DNA from 3 places in the Halomonas sp. BC1 genome. Region 3 is predicted to be linked to each of the others. Evidence: riboswitches for the same ligand, from Rfam matches in the RefSeq annotation. Region 3 holds a riboswitch; each other region holds the start of a gene.
What was found. A riboswitch is a leader RNA that binds a small molecule or an ion and turns the genes downstream of it on or off. The one in region 3 is predicted to bind thiamine pyrophosphate.
Positions count from the first base shown of each region.

Region 1: linked by a shared signal. The riboswitch ahead of thiM (hydroxyethylthiazole kinase) and the one ahead of tenA (thiaminase II) in region 3 are both predicted to bind thiamine pyrophosphate.
Region 2: linked by a shared signal. The riboswitch ahead of B7L72_RS02265 (sodium:solute symporter) and the one ahead of tenA (thiaminase II) in region 3 are both predicted to bind thiamine pyrophosphate.

Region 1 covers NZ_LFGS01000003.1:18,605-25,395, forward strand. The annotation lists gene B7L72_RS00815 (cupin domain-containing protein) at 1-633, shown strand, start outside; gene B7L72_RS00820 (DUF6164 family protein) at 614-979, opposite strand; gene gloA (lactoylglutathione lyase) at 981-1,514, opposite strand; gene B7L72_RS18790 (DUF2237 domain-containing protein) at 1,721-1,846, shown strand; TPP riboswitch at 1,895-1,986, shown strand; gene thiM (hydroxyethylthiazole kinase) at 2,013-2,822, shown strand; gene thiE (thiamine phosphate synthase) at 2,812-3,426, shown strand; partial or broken gene B7L72_RS18420 (helix-turn-helix domain-containing protein) at 3,423-3,611, shown strand; gene B7L72_RS00840 (DoxX family protein) at 3,618-4,028, shown strand; gene B7L72_RS00845 (DODA-type extradiol aromatic ring-opening family dioxygenase) at 4,082-4,819, shown strand; partial or broken gene B7L72_RS00850 (U32 family peptidase) at 4,837-5,321, opposite strand; partial or broken gene B7L72_RS00855 (DMT family transporter) at 5,427-6,301, opposite strand; gene B7L72_RS00860 (D-alanyl-D-alanine carboxypeptidase family protein) at 6,380-6,791, opposite strand, start outside.
Region 2 covers NZ_LFGS01000004.1:143,847-150,637, reverse strand. The annotation lists gene B7L72_RS02290 (circularly permuted type 2 ATP-grasp protein) at 1-569, shown strand, start outside; gene B7L72_RS02285 (alpha-E domain-containing protein) at 574-1,572, shown strand; gene B7L72_RS02280 (zinc-binding metallopeptidase family protein) at 1,573-2,634, opposite strand; gene B7L72_RS02275 (CoA-acylating methylmalonate-semialdehyde dehydrogenase) at 2,858-4,354, shown strand; gene B7L72_RS02270 (hypothetical protein) at 4,415-5,104, opposite strand; TPP riboswitch at 5,405-5,508, shown strand; gene B7L72_RS02265 (sodium:solute symporter) at 5,498-6,791, shown strand, end outside.
Region 3 covers NZ_LFGS01000019.1:456,027-462,817, forward strand. The annotation lists gene B7L72_RS16140 (porin family protein) at 1-18, shown strand, start outside; gene aztD (zinc metallochaperone AztD) at 225-1,484, opposite strand; gene aztC (zinc ABC transporter substrate-binding protein AztC) at 1,535-2,467, opposite strand; gene thiC (phosphomethylpyrimidine synthase ThiC) at 2,585-4,501, opposite strand; gene tenA (thiaminase II) at 4,527-5,195, opposite strand; TPP riboswitch at 5,277-5,408, opposite strand; gene B7L72_RS16165 (RNA-guided endonuclease TnpB family protein) at 5,620-6,791, shown strand, end outside.

The sequences.
Region 1 (6,791 bases), on a different contig from region 3:
GTCGCGTCGCCCAGTGCAGGCGTGGAACGTATGATGCTGGACCGGATTGGCGAGGAAGTCGCCCGCGCCACCAGCCTGGTACGTTACGCGCCGCACAGCCAGTTCAGCCACCATACCCATGGCGGCGGTGAAGAGATTCTGGTGCTGGAGGGCGTGTTTGCCGACGAACATGGCCGCTACCCTGCGGGCAGCTACCTGCGCAATCCCATTGGCACTGGCCATACGCCCCATATTGGCGAAGAAGGTGCGCTGATTCTGGTGAAACTGCATCAGTTCGATGACAACGACCTGCTGCAGCTGGCCATTCCTGCCCACCGCCTGCCCTGGCAGCCCGACCGGCGGCCAGGCATCGGCTACAAAATGCTGCACACCTACGCACAGGAGAAGGTCAGTCTGGAACGCTGGGAGCACGATGTGGCCATCGATTACCCTGCGCTACCGGGCGGGCTGGAACTGCTGGTACTGGAAGGCTCGCTCTACGAGGCGGGCAACGAATACCCGCAGGGCAGCTGGTGCCGCTTCCCACCTGGGGCTACTCCATCGCTGCGCGCCGGTGAACATGGCGTCATGATGTACATGAAGCGCGGGCACCTGACGGATGCGGTGTGCCAGGCTAACGCGCCAGCCCAATGAACGGCAGCAGGGTCAGCAGTGCGATCAGGATGACAGCGACCATCACCAGCGCGATCTGAATCGGCTGTTCCCGTAAACGACGCTCCCAGGTCGGTGCTTCGTTGCGGGCCACCGCCTCCTGGTGGGCCTTTCGCGCGCTGGCCTGGCGTTCGACCTGGTACTGCGCCAGCAGCGCCTCGGCGTCATCTCGCTGGGCCGGGTTGCGCAGCCAGATGGCATCGACCCCCAGGCGGAAGAACCCCGCCTGGGTTTCATACACGTCGAAGCCGTGTTCATCCAGCAGTTGGCGCACTTCCATGGCCTCTTCATCGGTCACGTGGCGCAACCGGAACAGCAAATGTGCCATATTAGCCGCCCAATGCGGCCATGCGATCCGCCTGAATCACTTCGATCCAGTAGCCGTCCGCGTCCTTGACGAAAATGACGTCTTTCATCTTGCCCTGGTCGGCACGCTTCACGAAGGTGACATCCTGCTCGTCGAACCAGGCCTGGGCGGCCTCCAGGTCCGGCACGCTGAAGCAGATGTGGCCAAACCCCTGGGGCTCGGCATTGCCGTCGTGGTAGGCAAAGTCCTGCTCGGTTTCGGTGCCCCAGTTGTGGGTCAGTTCCAGCAGGCCCTTCTGGCTGAAAGTCCAGGCGGTGCGAGCGTTCTGGTCCTCCGGCACCTGGTCGTCGGCTTCCACGTTAGCCAGAAAATAGAGCGAGAACTGCATCTCTTCGAAATCCAGCCGCCGCAGCACCTGCATGCCAAATACGCGGGAATAGAACGCCAGCGCGCGCTCCGGGTCCTTGACCCTCAGCATGGTGTGATTCAACCGAAACCCTTGGGTCTGGGGAGCCGCAGGGGCAACACCGGGATACTGTTCACCTGAAAACGACATGACTTTCTCCTGTTGCTGTGTGATGTATCTGGCCATTGGTACCCAAGTAAGCACTTTGGTACGTAAATACTTTGACGAAGCCCATACCATGTACAAGGCTTTAGGCTGCTGTTAACGCGAACCCCATCGAATCCGCCGTTACCGCCCCTTGGACCATGTATGAGGGCGGTGCTGCGATAATTCTAGTCCCTGCCTGAGGAGGCCGCATGTCACGTGATCTCAATGTACTGGGTGAGCCGCTCACCCCCTGCTGTCACTCGCCCAAGACGGGGGGTTTATCGTGGACGCTCGATGAAATGCTGACCTACGGCACACCCAGCGCGTTTCGCTGATCTTTCCGCGCCATTGGCTTTACACTTCCCGCCTGGCCGAGGATAGTACGCCTACGACAGGGGCGCCGCGACGCGGCTGAGACGCACCCTTTGAACCTGAACCGGATAGCACCGGCGTAGGGAGTCGTGGTGCTTCCATTCACCACCTCCCTGCCGGGAGGAAGTCATGACCCTACCCAGCCCACGCGAGACGCTGCTCGCGCTGCGTGACCAGACCCCGCTGGTTCACTGCATCACCAACTACGTTGCCATGAACAGTACCGCCAACCTGCTGCTGGCCGCCGGGGCCTCCCCCGCCATGCTGCATGCCCAGGAAGAAGTGGCGGAATTTACCGCCATCGCGGGAGCGCTCTCGATCAACATCGGTACGCTCTCTGCCCCTTGGGCCGAAGCCATGCAGCTGGCCGCCCAATCAGCCCAGGCCCACGCGGTGCCCTGGGTGCTGGACCCGGTTGCCGTGGGTGCCACGCGGCTGCGCCAGCAAACCTGCCTGTCCCTGCTGGCTTACTCGCCCAGCGTGATTCGTGCCAATGCCTCGGAAATCATGGCGCTGAGCGGCCTTGCCCACCAGGGCCGGGGCGTGGATGCCACGGTGAGCACCGACGATGCCACCCAGGCGGCCATCACCCTGGCGCGTCGGTATCACTGTGTCGTCGCCATGACCGGGGCCACCGATATCGTCACCGATGGCCAGTCGCTGTATCGTTTGACCGGCGGCCACCCGCTGATGCCACGGGTAACCACCCTGGGCTGCGGGCTCAGCGCGCTGGTCGCCGGTTTCGTAGCGGCCAACCGTCACGCCCCGCTGGCCGCCACGCTCGGCGCCCTGACCTACTTCAATCTGGCAGGCAGTCACGCCGGGCAGCAGGCCGAAGGGCCAGGCAGTTTCCATGTGACGCTGCTGGATACCCTGTATTCGCTCACGGCAGATGACCTGCCAGCACCACCTCACTCGGAGACCCTGCATGTCGGTTGATCTTACGCTCTATCTGGTCACGGATGCTCAGCTATGCGCCTCCACGGGCCTGGAACGTACCGTGGAAGCCGCCGTGGCAGGAGGCGTCACGCTGGTCCAGCTACGCGACAAGCAGGCCAGCGACGAAGCCATGATTGCCCAGGCCAAGCGTCTCAAGGAAGTGCTGGCAGGTAGCGGAGTGCCGCTGATCATCAATGACCGGCTGAACGTGGCGCACGCCAGCGGTGCCGACGGCTTGCACGTTGGCCAGAGCGATACGGACGTGATGCAGGCCCGCCAGGTACTGGGCAAGCAGGCGATCATCGGGCTCTCCATCAATACCCTGGAGCAGTTGCAGCGTGCCCCCGTGGCGCTGCTGGATTACGTGGGGCTGGGGCCCGTGTTTGCCACCGGGAGCAAGCAGGACCACGCGCAGCCCATCGGTTTTACCGGGCTGGCCCAACTGGCCAGTGCCTGCCCGCTGCCCAGCGTGGCCATCGGCGGCTTGAAAGCCGAGCACGCCGCCCAGGTGAAAGCCGCCGGTGCCCACGGGCTCGCGGTGATCTCGGCCATTTGCGGCCATCCTGACCCACGTCAGGCGGCCCAGGCGTTCTTCAGGTCATGACCCAGTTCGACCAACTGGCAGCCTTCGTCAAGGTGGCCGAGTTAGGCAGTTACACGCGGGCGGCGGAGGCCCTGGACCTCTCGCGCACCTTGCTATCGCGCCGGGTCATGGCGCTCGAGGAATCGCTGGGCGCGCGGCTGATACAGCGCACCACCCGGCGGCTGCACCTGACGGAAGCAGGAGAGAACACCATGACGACGACACTGACAACCCAAGCATCACACCTGCATGCCACTTCCCTGCTGCGCATCAGCCTGGGTATCATGACCCTGGCCCACGGGCTGTTGAAAGTATTCGTGTTCACCCTGCCTGGAACGGTCGGCTATTTTGAGTCGCTGGGCCTGCCAGGCTTTCTGGCCTACCTGACCATTGCGGCGGAAGTCGGCGGAGGCCTGGCCCTGCTGCTGGGTATCTATACCCGCTGGGTCAGCCTTGCCCTGGTACCGGTTTTGCTGGGAGCCGCCTGGGTACATATCGGTAACGGCTGGCTCTTTTCCAACCCGGGCGGCGGCTGGGAATTCCCGGTATTCTGGGCCATTGCACTGGTCGTGCAAGCCGGCCTTGGCGGCGGCAGCCTGGTCGTTGCACGCCGCTTCGCGTGAGCCACTGGCCTGCTGGCGTGCCTACGCTGGCAGGCCACACATTGAGGTGCCTTATGTTACCTAGCTTGTTTATCTCTCACGGCTCGCCCATGCTGGCGCTGACCCCCACGCCCGCTCACCGGTTCCTGCGTGAGCTGGGCCAGACGCTTCGCCCCAAGGCCATCGTTGTGGTCTCTGCCCACTGGGAAACGCCGGAGCTGCTCATCAGTCAGAGCGCTCACCCCGAGACCCTCCACGATTTTGGCGGTTTTCCGGCGGCGTTATTCGCCGTGCAGTACCCGGCACCGGGGGACCCAGCCCTGGCCGCAACGCTGGGCAAAACGCTCGGTGCCAGACTTGTGGAGCGCGGCATGGACCACGGCGCTTGGGTGCCACTTTCCCTGATGTACCCCGAGGCCAGGCTACCGGTCGTGTCGCTGTCGCTTCCCAGCCGCTGGAGCAACGCGGCGCTGATGGAGTTGGGCCAGCGGCTTGCCCACCTGCGCAGCGAAGGTATTCTGATCGTGGGCTCCGGCAGCCTGACCCATAACCTGCATGCGCTACAGCCCCAGGGCAGCCAGGCACCAGGCTGGGTGGATGCCTTTGCCGATTGGGCACACACCCAACTGGAAAAAGACGCGCGGGAGGCGCTGCTGACATGGCAAACGGCTCCCCATGCCCAGCGCAACCATCCCACGCCGGAGCACTTCCAACCGTTACTGATCGCCATGGGAGCCGGGGGCCAGGGCCAGCGGCTGCACCATAGCGTCGAGCATGGCGTGCTGGCGATGGATGTCTACGCGTTCAACTGACGGCCACGCCCAGATGGCTGGCCTGGGCGGGAGACATCTTCGATCAACGCGGCCCGCTCGGCGTCCGCCGCCACGGGTATCAGGTCGCCGGTGGTATCCTGGGTGGCGTCCAGCGTCTTGTATTGCCAGCGGCAGGCGTTGGTGCAGGTGCCCTGGTTCGGGTCGCGGCGATTGACGTACCCCGAGAGCAGGCAGCGCCCTGAATATGCGATGCACAGCGCACCGTGAACGAACGTCTCGATCTCGATATCCGAGCATTCGGTGCGGATCTCGGCCACCTCTTCCAGCGACAGCTCCCGAGAAAGAATGATGCGCTGGATCCCCTGCCACTGCCAGAACTTGACCGCGGCCCAGTTCACCACGTTGGCCTGCACCGACAGGTGGATGACTTGGTGCGGCCAGCGCTCACGGATCATCATGATCAGCCGGGGTCGGACATGATCAGAGCGTCCGGCCCAGCCTCGATCACCGGCTCCATATCCCGCAGATAGGTCGTGAGCTTGCATAACCGTCACCGTTGTTTGAACGGGCGGCATTATCGCCAGCGCACCTCGCCGACTGCGGCCCGCCGGCCGGTTTGCTAATCTGGGGCAATTCCCGGTGCATATCAGGCCGTTGGGCGACGTTTCAGGGTGGTGCGACGGTCGTGATAGGCAATGGCCAGACCGCTACACATGATCAGCGCGCTGCCTACCCAGACCCAAACGTCCGGCAGCTCCCCCCAGAACCACCACCCCAACAACACGGCCCACAGCATGGCGGTATAATCGAAGGGCGCCGCTATGGCGGCGGGCGCATGGCGAAAGGCCAGAGTGATGAACGCCGTGGCTCCCACCCCCAACACTCCGGAGGCGGCAAAGCCCAGCCAGTGCCAGGGATGGGGCGTTTGCCATACCCAGGGCAGGCTGAGGCCCGTCAGTACCAGCGGCACGGCCGTCATGTAGAACACCATGGCCCACAGGTGCTCGTTGGCGCCATAGCGCCGCGCGGTGACCATCATCAGCGCGTAGAACACCGCCGCGCCCAGCACCACCATGGCCCCCAGTTGAAAGGCATCACCACCTGGCCGCACCACGATCAGCACCCCGACAAAGCCAAGCAGCGAAGCGGCCAGCACTGGCGGGTCGATACGCTCACCCAGTAACGGCACCGACAGCAGCGTCACGAACAGCGGGGCCACAAAGGCAATCGCCGTGGCTTCCGCCAGCGGCAGCAGGGTCAACCCCCAGACGAAGCACACCATGGTGGCGGTATAAATGAGCCCGCGCAGCAGGTGCACGCCCGGGCGACGCGTACGCAATTTGCGCAGCCCACCACCAAAATGGGCCAGCAGGGCGATCAGCGGTAGCGACACCAGCGTTCTGAAAAAATGATTTGCAGCGGCGAGTGCACCTCACCCAACCATTTCGATACCGCGTCACCCAAGGCCAGAAACAGTACGCCTGCACACATGCAGAGAATGCCTTTCAGGGAAGCTGTCATGGCGTTCCTCCTGTGGTCGCATAAAATAAAACGCCCCGCCAATGCTGCACTGGCGGGGCGTTGGCGTGATGAGTAGTGTCAAAGGCTGGCGTTCACCACCATGCAGTCCATCCCCTGTGCCTGCAGCGACTGACAGGCCTGACGGGCACGTATTTCGTCCAGCGCCACGACGCGTGCTCGGAAGACCGTCGAGCGCCCCTCGAAGGTATCGATGGCGACCTGCCCCCCCACCTCACTGGGCAGCCGCTGGGCAGCCTGTTGGGCCAGCTGTTCCGCCTGATGGGCCTGGCTGAAGGCACCCACTTGGATGCCCCAGTTACCACCGCCAGCGGCCGGTGCCGACCCCATTGAGGCAAAGCCACGCTCCTGCTCGATCAAGGCCAGCAGCGGGTCACCCTGAGGGGAAGGTGTAGGCGCCATGGTTTGTGACCACTGGGCCTCCACGGCCGCCGCCGTGACCGGTGCGCTGGTGTCGATATGCGCCATTATC
Region 2 (6,791 bases), on a different contig from region 3:
TGCGCGCCTGGCGGGCGGGCAAGGTGGCGTTGGCCAATGCGCCAGGGGCAGGCGTGGCAGACGACAAGGTGGTCTACGCCTTCGTGCCCGAGTTGATTCGCTACTATCTGGATCAGGAGCCGCTGCTGCCCAACGTGCCCAGCTACCTGTGCATGTTCGATGACGACCGCAAGTACGTACTGGATCACCTCGACGAGCTGGTGGTGAAGCCTGCCAATGAGTCCGGGGGCTACGGCATGCTGATCGGGCCTCGCTCCACCAGGGAAACCCGCGACGAGTTTGCCCGCCTGATCAAGGAGAACCCGCGCAACTACATGGCCCAGCCTACGCTGGCGCTCTCCACCACGCCCACCCTGGCCAACGGCTTGCCGCAGCCGCGTCATGTGGACCTGCGCCCGTTCATTCTCTCCGGCCCCGAAACCCATGTCACCACGGGTGGTTTGACCCGCGTGGCACTGGTGGAGGGGTCGCTGGTGGTCAACTCGTCCCAGGGGGGCGGCAGCAAGGATACCTGGATCGTCGAGGTCGATGAGAACGCGGCTGATGCCGCCGAGCAGGAAGGAGTCTAACGCCATGCTGTCACGCGTAGCTGAAAACCTGTACTGGATGGCGCGCTACATCGAGCGGGCCGAAGACACCGCGCGGCTGCTGAGCGTCAATAGCCACCTGATGCTCGACCTGCCGCGCCACCTGCCGTTGGGCTGGGCGCCACTGATCGAAATGACCGGTACTCTGGATGCGTTTAACGAGCGCCACTCCAGCTTTGACGAGCGTAGCGTAGTGCATTTTTTGTGTGCCGATGCGCAGAATGGCAGTTCGATTCTTTCGGCGCTGGCCAGTGCTCGGGAAAACCTGCGCACTACCCGAGACGTGGTGCCCAGGGAGATCTGGGAGGAGGTCAACCAGCTCTATTTGAGCGTGGCCGACCATGCGGAAAACGGTGTCAGCCCGCGCCGTCGCGATGCCTTCCTGAAGAACGTGATTCGCGGCTGCCAGACGCTGACTGGCCTGATCGAAGGCACCTTGAGTCATGGCTCGGCACGCACCTTCATCCAGTTGGGAAGGCATCTGGAGCGGGCCGACATGACCACGCGTATTGTGGACGTACGTTCCGCGAGCCTGCTGCCCCAGAACCCCGAAGAGCTATTGCCGTTCGAAAACCTTCAGTGGATGAGCGTGCTCAAGTCGCTGACGGCCTATCAAATGTACCGTCAGGAAGTGCGGCTGAGAGTGCGGGGCCCCGATGTGCTGCGCTATCTGCTGCAGGACCCGAACCTGCCGCGCTCGATTGCCTGTAGCCTGGAAACGCTGGGCCATGAGCTACAGCTACTGCCCAGGCAGGACCGGGTGGCCGCCACGGTGTCGCTGGTGCGTGCCGATGTGGTCGATGCCGATATCCAGGCGTTGGCTCACTCCCCCAGCAAGTTGCATGCGTTCGTGGATGAGCTACAGATTGGCTTTGCCGCGATCCATGACACGCTCAGGGCAACGTACTTCGTGAATAGCGACAACGTGCCCAAGGTGACCCAGCGACAAAGTCAGGGCCACCTGGGGGATCATGATAACGATTGATCAAGTAGATCGAGCGTTAGCGCTGGCGTTGTGTACCAACTCATGAAGGTACGCCAGCTTGTCACGCACCGGGGGAGGCAGTACCCCCGGTGCCAGGTCCAGTAGCCCCATATCACGGTTGAGCTCATTGACGACCATCCCCACCTGATGAAATGCTCTCAACATGCTGTCCAGCGTGCCGTCATATTCGGCTCGTGAAATCCCCATGTGCAAAGCGGTGTCCAGCACGGCCACCATGTCCAGATAAAACGCAAAGGTTTCGGCGAAGTCCTCCCACGGGTGCATGGCGGCATAGGCAGAAATGAACCGTGTTGGCCAGTCGGCCGGCGCGCCTTGCTGATAGTAGGTTTCCAGCGCATCACCGTAGGTGGGGGCGTTATGGTCGCCAAACACTCGGACGCTGGCGGCCTCATCCTGATCCTTGACCAACAAGTCCCAGTAGTAATGCCCCACCTCATGGCGAAAATGACCGATCAGGGTGCGGTGCGACTCGTTCATGTCCACCCGCAGTCGCTCACGCTCGACGTCGTCGGCTTCCTTGACGTTGATGGTGATATGGCCGTTGGCATGGCCGGTATAGACTTTCTCCTGATTCGCCGTGGAGCGCCAGAGCCCTTTGTCAGGGAGGGCGTCGGCCATGAACGAGAAGCTCAAGGGGACGCGAATATCATCGCCCTGGGTTCCGTGGGGGAGCTTGAGAATCTCCAGGGTGTGGAACAGACGACGCTTGGCAGCTTCCAGTGCGGCCCAGCGCTCGCGGTGACCCTCTACGTTCAGGTCGGGAATCACATCGTTGTAGCGGCAGCAGTCGCACAGCGTGTCGGCTTCGCCTTCGGTCATGATCACCATGCGGTTGCATACGTTCTCTACCGCGTAATTATGGCACTTCATCAAGAGGGTGCCGCAGCCTTCGTGGGTGCAGCGGTATCCGCCGCCTTCCAAAGGGGCCAAGGCAACGATATTGCTGCAGGCCGGGCACCAGCCGACTTCCGACTCACAGGCAACACAATGGGTGTTCTCGAAGAACAGCGGGTTGCCGCACTGGCAATTGAACGCTTGCATGGATACCTCCTTGTGGAAAGCCACGTTATGCATCGTCGATAGGCAGGTTGAGAAGGCGCCCTGACAGCATAGCGAGGCTCTTTCCTTGAGGGAAAGGCTATTTCCCCAGTGCGGTGAATTTAGCTTTATCGAGTGGCTAATTGACGTTTACGTCAACTTGCTGATATACCCTAGGGGCTCCTTATTCAACCCCATAACAAACACAACCACGAGGAACGTCTGTATGTCCGTTCGCCAGATACCCATGTATATCGATGGCCAGCCGGTCGAGTCGCAAAGCCAGGAGTGGCGCGATGTCGTCAATCCGGCGACCCAGCAGGTCGTGGCCCGGGTGCCTTTCTGTACCCCTGACGAGGTAGAGCGTGCCATTGCCAGTGCCAAAACCGCGTTCAAGGAGTGGCGCAAGGTGCCGCTGGGCAAGCGCATGCGCATCATGCTGAAACTTCAGGCCCTGATTCGTGAGCATACCGCGGAACTCGCCGCGCTGATCACCGAAGAGCATGGCAAGACGCTGCCTGACGCAGAAGGCGAAGTAGGCCGCGGGCTGGAAGTGGTCGAGCACGCCTGCTCGATTGCGTCTCTGCAACTGGGTGAACTCGCCGAAAACGCGGCCAATGAGGTCGATGTGTATACCATGCATCAGCCGCTGGGCGTGGGCGCCGGGATCACGGCGTTCAACTTCCCCATCATGCTGCCTTGCTTCATGTTTCCGCTGGCCATTGCCACGGGCAATACGTTCGTTCTGAAGCCTTCCGAGCAGGACCCCAGCTCGACCATGCGGCTGGTGGAACTGGCCCATGAGGCGGGTATTCCGGCGGGCGTGCTCAACGTGGTGCATGGCGGGCCCGAAGTTGCCAACCAGATTGCCGACCATCAGGACATCAAGGCGCTGTCGTTCATTGGCTCTACCCATGTGGGATCGCTGCTGTATGGCCGTGCGGCGGCGGCAGGTAAGCGTATGCAGTCCATGATGGGGGCCAAGAACCACTGTGTGGTGATGCCGGATGCCAACCGTAGTCAGGCCATCGACAGCCTGCTGGGGTCGGCCTTTGGGGCAGCGGGTCAGCGCTGTATGGCCAACTCGGTGGTGGTGCTGGTAGGCGAGGCGCAGGAGTGGCTGAGCGATATCGAAGCAGGCGCCCGTAGCATGAAGGTCGGCCCCGGTACCCAGCGGGATGCCGACCTGGGGCCGCTGGTGTCTCCTCAGGCCAAGGAGCGTGTCGAGCGCTTGATCACCGCCGGTGAAAAAGAGGGGGCCACGCTGCTGGTGGATGGCCGAGGCTACACAGTAGAAGGGTATCCGGAGGGCAACTTCGTGGGGCCGACGCTGTTTGCCAACGTCACGCCGGAGATGACCATTTACCGGGAAGAAATATTCGGTCCGGTGCTATGCGTGGTGGGGGTCGAGACGCTGGATGATGCCATCGACTTCATCAACGCCAACCCGAACGGCAACGGCACGTCGATTTTCACCAACTCGGGCTGGGTGGCGCGCCGATTCGAAACCGATATCGACGTTGGTCAGATCGGTATCAACGTGCCGATTCCGGTGCCGGTGGCCTATTTCAGCTTCACCGGCTCTCGGGCTTCCAAACTGGGGGATTTGGGCCCCAACGGCAAGCAGGCCATCGCGTTCTGGACGCAAACCAAAACGGTGACCGCACGCTGGTTCGAGCCCGAAAACGTCTCCAGCGGCATCAATAGCACCATTGCGCTCTAGATATTTGGCGAACCGCTGACGCATCAGGGGCCCTCTGCCACGGCAGAGGGCCCCTGGGGATCAGACGGGTTCGAAAAGTGGCAGGCTGTCGCGCAGGAGCTGTTCTATAGGCTCCAGTTGGCTTTCATGCAGCACCAGCAGGTAAGGAGCATCCTGTTCATCGTTGAGTGGCGCAAGGAGTGCAAACTCGCCCTCTTCAAGATGGAACTCATGGATTTCTCGCAGCCCGTGGGGAGTTTCGCACTGAGAGCAGCGATAGGTGTCGTCTTCGCCGTACACCAGGCGGTGATACATCTTGAACAGCGTGTACAGCGCTAACCCCCCTTCGAACGCTTGCCAGCGAGCGGGTGTTTCTCGAATGTCTTCGTTCAAGACCAGACCTTCGGCCTCGGCATCGGCAATGGCGTCGGCCAGCGGTTCTGCCAGAATGGCGCTGCCATCGGCGGGCAGCGGTGCATTTTGCTGATTCGCCGCCGTAAAGCGCGCAGCAGCAGCATGAAAATCTGCCAGGCTGTTGAGATGGAAGTCCGCATGTTGCAGGTCGGCTGGCTCGAAACCGCCGTTCTCCCAGCCGTGAATGACACGTAGCGTAATTTGACCCCGGGCGATGGGGCGGGCCAATAAGGCATGAAGCATGATACGGATATGCAGCTGGCGTTCATCCGTGTCGTTTTCGAACGCACGGTAAGGGTCGGCGAACAATGCATGCAAACGCCCCGGCGTGTGCTCTCTTGCTTCAGAATAAGACATGGTGGTTTCCCTGTTACAGACGCCGTTTGCTCAACGCTGCCTTTTTTATGAAATACAGTCGATAAGAGTATGGCGAGCCTCAAGGTGTAATGAAAGTCTAATCCGTTAGCATTTTGTTAACCATGACCCCGTATCGCGCAAGGCGTTTATCAACACGACAAAAAAGAGGTAAGCATGTCTGCGTCATTACTCGGAGTTCTACCTGATGGGGCGCGTGCCCAAACCTGCCTAGGCAAGGGCGCATAACGCACGGCAGCGCTTTACCAGGGCGCTCCTTTCAGTGAAGATACCGCCTTCATTCACTGTCGCCAGGGGAGCCCTTCGTGGGCTGAGAATGCACGCCATGCAGACCCTGGAACCTGATCCGGATAGTACCGGCGGAGGAAGCGCGACATGCCGTACCTGACGTCTGCAGTGCTGGGCGCAGCGCTGTGCTGCTTTGCATTTTTAGGCCTTCGGGCGCGTTTTGGGGGAAGCTCGCTGGATGACTACGTCACGGCGCGCAACTCGCAAACGGCAACGACCCTGGGGTTCTCTTTTCTGGCCTCGGGAATGGGGGCCTGGATTCTCTTTGCGCCGCCTGAAATTGGCGCCTTCGTGGGGCCGGTGGCGCTGCTGGGCTATGCCGTGGGCTCGGCGCTGCCCTTCCTGGTGCTGGGGCTTTATGGCCCCAGAATACGTCGTGCGCTACCCGCCGGGCGCAGTATCGCCGAGTTTGCCGAAGCGTGTTATGGCAAGGGGGTCCGTCACTATGTCACGCTTGCCTCCGTGGCGTATATGGGGTGCTTTCTGGCAGCTGAGCTGACGGCCATCGGCGCCATTACCGCGCTACTGTCAGACGTTCCGCCTGCCTGGGTCATCATTGGTGTGGCGCTGACGACCCTCATCTATACCGTGCTCGGTGGCCTGCGCGCCAGTTTGGCCACCGACCGCTGGCAGGCCTGGCTGCTCTTGATACTGTTATGCGCCGTGGCGGGCGTCACGTTATGGCGCCTGCCTTCCATGCCCAGCGATGCGGCGCTACCGGACGTCCCCCTCGGGGCGTCGCTGAGCGTGGCGCTGACGCTGATCATTGCCGTGACCGCGGCCAATTTGTTTCACCAGGGCTACTGGCAGCGGCTCTGGGCGGCTCAGGATAGCGCCAGTCTTGGCCGTGGCGCGTGGCTGGGGGCCGTCATGACGGTGCTGGTGGTCATGGTGATTGGTGGTGTCGGCATGATGGCGGCACTCAGTGGGGTGAGCCTGGGCGAGCCACCGATGCCCTTTTTTGCCCTGTTGGCAGAGGCTCCTGTCTGGATCACACTCCCGGCTCTGGTGCTGGCCGTCACGCTGGTGACTTCCAGCGTGGATACGTTGCAAAACGGCATTGCCTCGCTGTGGGCAACGGGAGATCAACCAAAAGCGTTGCATGCAGCGCGCTGGATCACGGTGCTGCTGATGGTGCCGGTGATCCTCATCGCCTTGCAAGGGCTATCGGTACTGAGGCTGTTTTTGATAGCCGACTTGCTGTGTGCGGCCATCGTGGTGCCAGTGCTGCTGGGCCTGTGGCAACGCATGTCGCCGCTGGCGGCCATCAGCGGTGGCGTGGCGGGGCTGGTGGGGGCGGTATTGCCGGGCTGGCTGGGGCAAGGCTCCTTGATGGCGGGCATCATGGCCGCCACGTTTCCTGGCAGTATTCCTACTCTTG
Region 3 (6,791 bases):
CTACGCTATCGTTTCTGACGCGACTGCTGCTGACATCATCATGTACAGGTAACGACCTGACAAACTCGTATCAAGGGAACCCCGCCCCGCTGATCTGCCGACACAGGCAGACAGCGGGGCTTTTTGTTGGTCGGCTCAAAGTACTCATTTACACCTTGTAAACTCCGTCTTTTCGCCGATTTTTGCCTTGTCTGGCCATCGCTCGCCGACCTTTCGTACAAAGCCTAGTGCCCGTGAGAGACGCCGGTGCCGCCCACCGCCACGATATTGAACGGCTTGCCTTCAAGGGCCATCTCATCGACCTTTTCGAAGGTTTCCGCACTGACGAAGTGCAGCGTTTCGGTAGCGGGGTCGGTGACCACGATATGCTCACCCGCCACGGCAATGCGTGGGCGCGGGTCGTTCCAGTGGCCATCCATGGAGTAGGGCTCGGTCAGGCGCAGCGACTGGGCCAGCTCGCCGTTCAGCACATCCAGTTGATGCAGCTGGCCGTCTTCGGTGAACACATAGGCGTAGCGGGCGCGAATCGGGTCCACCGCAAAGTGCACGCGACGGGTAGGCAGTTGCACCAGCTGGAAGCCTTCTTCACCTTCGGTGGGGTCGACCAGCAGCACCCGGTCTGGCCCGTAGTTACCCAGAAAGTACTGTAGTCCGGTGCCGCCCAACAGAGTGGAAGCACTGCCTTCCGGCAGGGAGCTAGGGTAGGGCAGGTGGGTGATCTGGGGCGTGCCGTCTTCCGTGGCGATCAGCAGCAGGCCGGTGTGGCAAGCCAACGCATAGAGACTGCCAGAGCCCGCCGCGCCGTGTAGCCCAGGGCAGGCCACTTCGTCGCCGACCAGGTGGCCATCGCTATCCAGCACCTTGGCACCGACCGGGCGCTGGGAAGCATCTTCCGGGTTGACCACCGTCACCACCGCATGCTGGTGGAATGGCACGGCCACCCCTTGGTGCGCTGCCTCCACCGGCACCGTACGGACCTCGGGGGCGTCTGCCAACAGGCTGCTTTCGGTGAACAGGCGGGCCTCGTCTTCACCATCGAACCACTGGGCAATGTAGCCCTGGCGCTCGATGAAGTGGGCGGGGCGCTCTCCTTCCAGAACCGTACTCAGCAGCGCCGGGTCGGCCACCTCGATATCGGCGTGGTCGCCGTGGTCATGGAAAGCGATGCCGGTATTGATCACCGACACCGTGTTTGCCGCTCCTTGCACGGCAAATACCGCCTCGCCGCTACGGGTGCGATGCAGCGCCGCCGGGCCTTCCAGCTCGAAGGTGTCCAGCAGCGACTTCTCCGTGGCGTCGATGACGTGGACCACGGCATCCTGCTGGTCGGCGACCACCAGCCGCCAGGCCGTGACGTTTTCATCGTGGGCATGGTCATGGCTATGGTTGGAGTGACCATGGGAGTGGTCGTGGGCCTGCACGGCGGCACTGCCTATTGCGAAAGCGAGCGCGGTCAACGCTTTGCCTACAAACATCGGGGTCATCGTTTCTCTCTCCTTGAGCCCAGAAGGGGCGTGGTTAATCACCTGGGTGGCTACTGCAGCGCCGTCACCAGGGTGTCGACGTTATGGCGCATCATGTCGAGGTAACTGGCCGCCGGGCCATCGTCCCGCGACAGCGCGTCCGAGTAGAGGGTGCCGCTGAGCGACAGGCCGGCCTCCTGAGCGATTTGCTCGACCAGCCGAGGGTTGGAAATGTTTTCGGCAAATACCGCCACGGCGCTTTGCTGCTCGATGGCATCGATCAGCTGCGCCACATGGGCGGCCGTGGCTTCGGATTCGGTGGAGACCCCCTGCGGGGCCAGAAAGCGCACGCCGTAGGCCTCTTCGAAGTAGCGAAAGGCATGGTGAGCCACCACCACGGTACGCCGGTATTCGGGAATCCTGGCGATGCGCGCGTGGATGTCCTGCTCCAGCGCTTCCAGGTCCTGATCGTAGCGCTGCTGGTTGGTGCGGTAGGTATCGCAGCCTTCTGGGTCCGCCTCGCAGAAGGCGTCGGCAATGCGCACTACGTACGCTTTGGCATTGGGCACCGACTGCCACGCGTGGGGGTCGTAGGGCGCTTCATGGAACACCGCCCGGTCGCCATAAAAGTGGTAGTGCCCGCCCATGGGGTCTTCGAGATGCACCGCGTGCTCCGAGACGGTGACCACACTGGCCTCGGTACCGCTGGCCTCGATCAGGCGGGTAAGAAAGCCCTCGAACATCAGGCCATTGATGAGCACCACGTCTGCCTGCGCCACCTGGCGAACGTCGGCGGGGGTGGGCTCGTAAACGTGGGTGTCGTCGTTGGCGCCCACGATGCTGGTCAGCGCGATGCGTTCGCCGCCAACCTGGCGGGCCAGGTCTTCGATGATCGAGAACGAGGCCACCACGTTCAGGGCGGGCTCATCGGCCATGGCGTTCAGGCTGCCCAGCGCCAACATGCCCGCCGCCAGCAGAGAAGGTACGCGTTTCAACAGACCCACGGTGAGGCTCCTTGATTGAATGTATATGTTATAACATAACAAAAAAAGAAGCCGAACATCAAAGAGGCCAAACATCCAGAGGGTTGCTCCCCCCGCCCGCAGGCGGGGGGAGAGCGCTCAGACCTCCTGGTACAGCTCGCTGCCTTCCCGGCGGAACTTCTCCGCCTGCTCCTGCATACCGCGCTTCACTGCTTCGGCATCGCTTTCGCTGGCGTTTTCCGGGGTGCGGTCGCGGTAGGTGTCGCGCACTTCCTGGCTGATCTTCATCGAGCAGAACTTCGGCCCGCACATGGAGCAGAAATGCGCCACCTTGGCGGAATCCTTCGGCAGGGTTTCATCGTGGTACTCCCGCGCGGTATCCGGGTCCAGGCCCAGGTTGAACTGGTCTTCCCAGCGGAACTCGAAGCGCGCTTTAGAGAGCGCGTTATCACGGCGCTGTGCCGCCGGATGGCCCTTGGCCAAATCTGCCGCGTGGGCGGCAATCTTGTAGGTGATGATGCCGGTTTTCACGTCATCCTTGTTGGGCAGGCCAAGGTGCTCTTTCGGCGTCACGTAGCAGAGCATGGCGCAGCCAAACCAGCCAATCATCGCCGCCCCAATGCCAGAGGTAATGTGGTCGTAGCCGGGGGCGATATCCGTTACCAGCGGCCCAAGGGTATAGAAGGGCGCTTCGTCGCAGTACTCCAGCTGCTTGTCCATGTTCTCTTTTACCAGGTGCATGGGCACGTGGCCGGGGCCTTCGATCATCACCTGTACATCGTGTTTCCAGGCAATGTGGGTCAATTCGCCCAGAGTTTTCAGCTCCGCCATTTGCGCTTCATCGTTTGCATCAGCAATAGAGCCCGGGCGCAGGCCGTCGCCCAGCGAGAACGCCACATCGTACTGCTTGCAGATCTCGCAGATCTCCTCGAAGTGGGTATACAGGAAGCTCTCCTGATGGTGATACAAGCACCACTTTGCCATGATGGAGCCGCCACGGCTGACAATGCCGGTGACGCGGTTGGCGGTGAGCGGCACGTAGCGCAGCAGCACCCCGGCGTGAATGGTGAAATAATCCACCCCCTGTTCCGCCTGCTCGATCAGCGTATCGCGGAAGATCTCCCAGGTGAGGTTTTCGGCAATGCCGTTGACCTTCTCCAGCGCCTGATAGATGGGCACCGTACCAATCGGCACCGGCGAGTTGCGGATGATCCACTCGCGGGTTTCATGGATGTTCTGGCCGGTGGAGAGATCCATGATGGTATCCGCACCCCAGCGGATGCCCCAGGTCATCTTGTCCACTTCCTCTTCGATGGAAGAGGTGACCGCCGAGTTGCCCAGGTTGCCGTTGATCTTCACCAGGAAGTTGCGGCCAATGATCATCGGCTCGCTTTCCGGGTGGTTGATGTTGTTGGGAATGATCGCCCGGCCACGAGCCACCTCATCGCGCACGAACTCCGGCGTGATCTCCTTGGGCAGGCTGGCACCGAAGCTCTGGCCCGCATGCTGATGGCCCAGAATGCGCTCTACTTCTGCCGTTCCCAACGCCTGGCGGCGCTGGTTTTCCCGCAGAGCGATGAACTCCATTTCCGGCGTGATGATGCCCTGGCGGGCGTAGTGCAGCTGGGTCACGTTCTTGCCCACTTTCGCCCGGCGGGGTGTGCGGCTTAAATCAAAGCGCAGCTGGGCAAGGGTGGGGTCGTTGGCGCGGCGCTGGCCGTACTGGCTGGTGGGGCCATCCAGAAACTCAGTGTCGTTGCGCTCTTCGATCCAGGCCCGGCGTAGCTCCGGCAGGCCCTGGCGCAAATCGATGTTGGCGCTGGGGTCGGTGTAGGGGCCGGAGGTGTCGTACACCAGCAGTGGCGGGTTCTGCTCATCCGCGCCGCTGGTTTTGGTGGGCGAGAGGGTGATCTCCCGAAATGGCACGCGAATATCCGGCCGCGAGCCTTCCACGTACACCTTGCGCGAGCCGGGCAGCGGCGCCACGGCGGCGGCATCGACCTGGGCGGTTTCGGCTAAAAAGTGTGCGGTGTTGCTTTTGACGGTCTTGGTCATGACGGTTGCTCTATGTGGTAGGAGATTATTCAGAAAGGTCTAAACCCATCTGCCAGAAGTCGATTTCCAGGCGGGTGGCATCGCGGAAGATTTTGCTCAGCTCACGAAAGCGGGCGGGGGTGACATCCGCCAGGCGGGCATCGAGCCACGCAAGCTCCGCCTGCATGGCGGCCTGGAACTCCTCGCCTTCGTACATGGCGATCCAGGCATCAAACGGGTTTTGCGCGCCGCGCAGCGTAGAAGGCTGCGCGTTCAGCCAGTTGGCGATTTCGCCGTAGCCCACCAGGCAGGGGGCCAGCGCCACGTGCAAATCGAGCAGGTCACCGCGATTGCCGGTGTCCAGCACATAGCGGGTGTAGGCCAGCGTGGCGCGGGCTTCAGGGAGTTCGGCAAGCTCCTGCTCGCTGATGCCCCACTCCTGGCAAAAGCCCACGTGCAGGCCCAGCTCCACGTCCACGATGGCTTTCAGGCCCTCGTGGGCCTGGCGTAGATCTGCCAGGGTGGGGCTTTTGTAAGCGGCTAGCGCATAGGCGCGGGCGAAGTGGATCAAGAACAGGTAATCCTGCTTCAGGTAGTGGCGAAACGACGCCTCAGGCAGCGTGGCGTTGCCCAGCTGGCGCACGAAATCGTGCTCGATATACGCGCGCCAATCGTCCTGGCAAGCGGTGGTGAGATCGGTAAAGCGGTAGCCCATGATGCCTCCGGTGGTACAGCGAACCGGCGCACGGGCGAAGGGAGAGTGAGTTGGGGCAAGGTATCAGGTGAACACGGCGCATCCCAACCACCGCTTGATTCCTACGCCGGTACTAGCCGGATCAGGTTCAACGGGCCCCGCCGTGACGACTTGCTGCAGCAGCCAGCCGTATAGCGATCTCAGCCGGTTCCACCGGCACCCCGTCAAGCAGTATTCAGCGCAGTGTAGGAGGCGAGAGGGGGAGATGCAAGGGGCGTTAGCTTGATCGAACACACGGGCTTCATGGAAGCATAACCGCCCTTCACTAACCCAATGGACTTCTGACCCAGTGCGCGACAAGCCCTGCCGTTCAGGGCGGAGAAGGATAGCGCAGACGCCGCAGGCGTCCTATAATACTGTATATGGTTACAGCAACCGGATCACCATGCAACGCCTCCAAGCCTACAAGTACGAACTGATGCCAGACGGCCAGCAAGCGCGGCAAATACGCCGCTTCGCTGGCTCGTGCCGGTTCATCTACAACAAGGCGCTGGCGTTGCAGAAAGAGCGCTACGAGCAGGGCGAGAAGAAGCTCGGCTATGCGGGTCTGTGCAAGCGACTCACCGAGTGGCGCAATAGCGCGGAAACCGCATGGCTGGCCGATTCGCCCGTGCATCCGTTGCAGCAGACGCTCAAGGATTTGGAGCGGGCCTACACCAACTTCTTCGCTAAGCGGGCGGACCTCCCGCGCTTCAAGAAGAAGGGCCAGTCGGATAGCTTCCGCTATCCCGACCCAAAACAGATCAAGCTCGATCATGGCAACAACCGCCTGTTTCTGCCAAAGCTGGGCTGGCTGCGCTATCGCAACAGTCGCGAGGTGTTGGGCGTGGTGAAGAACGTCACCGTGAGCCAGTCGGGCGGCAAGTGGTTCGTGAGCATTCAGACGGAGCGCGAAGTCGAGCAACCGGTGCCGCAGGCCACCAGCGCCATCGGTATCGATATGGGCATTACCCGCTTCGTCACCCTCTCGGACGGCGCGTTCTACGCGCCGCTTCACAGCTTCAAGCGGCATGAGGGTGCTCTGCGCAAGGCGCAACAGGCGATGAGCCGCAAGACGAAGTTCAGCAACAACTGGAAGAAGGCGAAAGCCCGCGTCCAGCGTATTCATTCCCGCATCGGCAATGCCCGCCGCGACTTCCTACACAAGGCCTCGAGCGCGATCAGCCAAAACCACGCGATGGTGTGTATTGAGGACTTGCAGGTACAGAATATGTCCAGGTCAGCGGCAGGCAGCACCGAAAATCCGGGGAAAAACGTTCGGGCCAAGTCCGGCCTGAACAAGTCCATCCTCGATCAAGGCTGGTTTGAGTTCCGCCGCCAGTTGGACTACAAGCTGGCCTGGAGAGGCGGATGGCTCGTCGCCGTGCCGCCGCAGAACACGAGCCGCACCTGTCCGTGCTGCGGCCATGTCTCGGCGGACAACCGGAAAACGCAGGCGCAATTCTTGTGCGTTGAATGCGGTTTCGAGGAAAACGCCGACGTGGTTGGGGCGATCAATGTGTTAAGGGCGGGGCACGCCCGGTTCGCCTGTGAAGTGAGCGGTGCAGTAATGCCGCC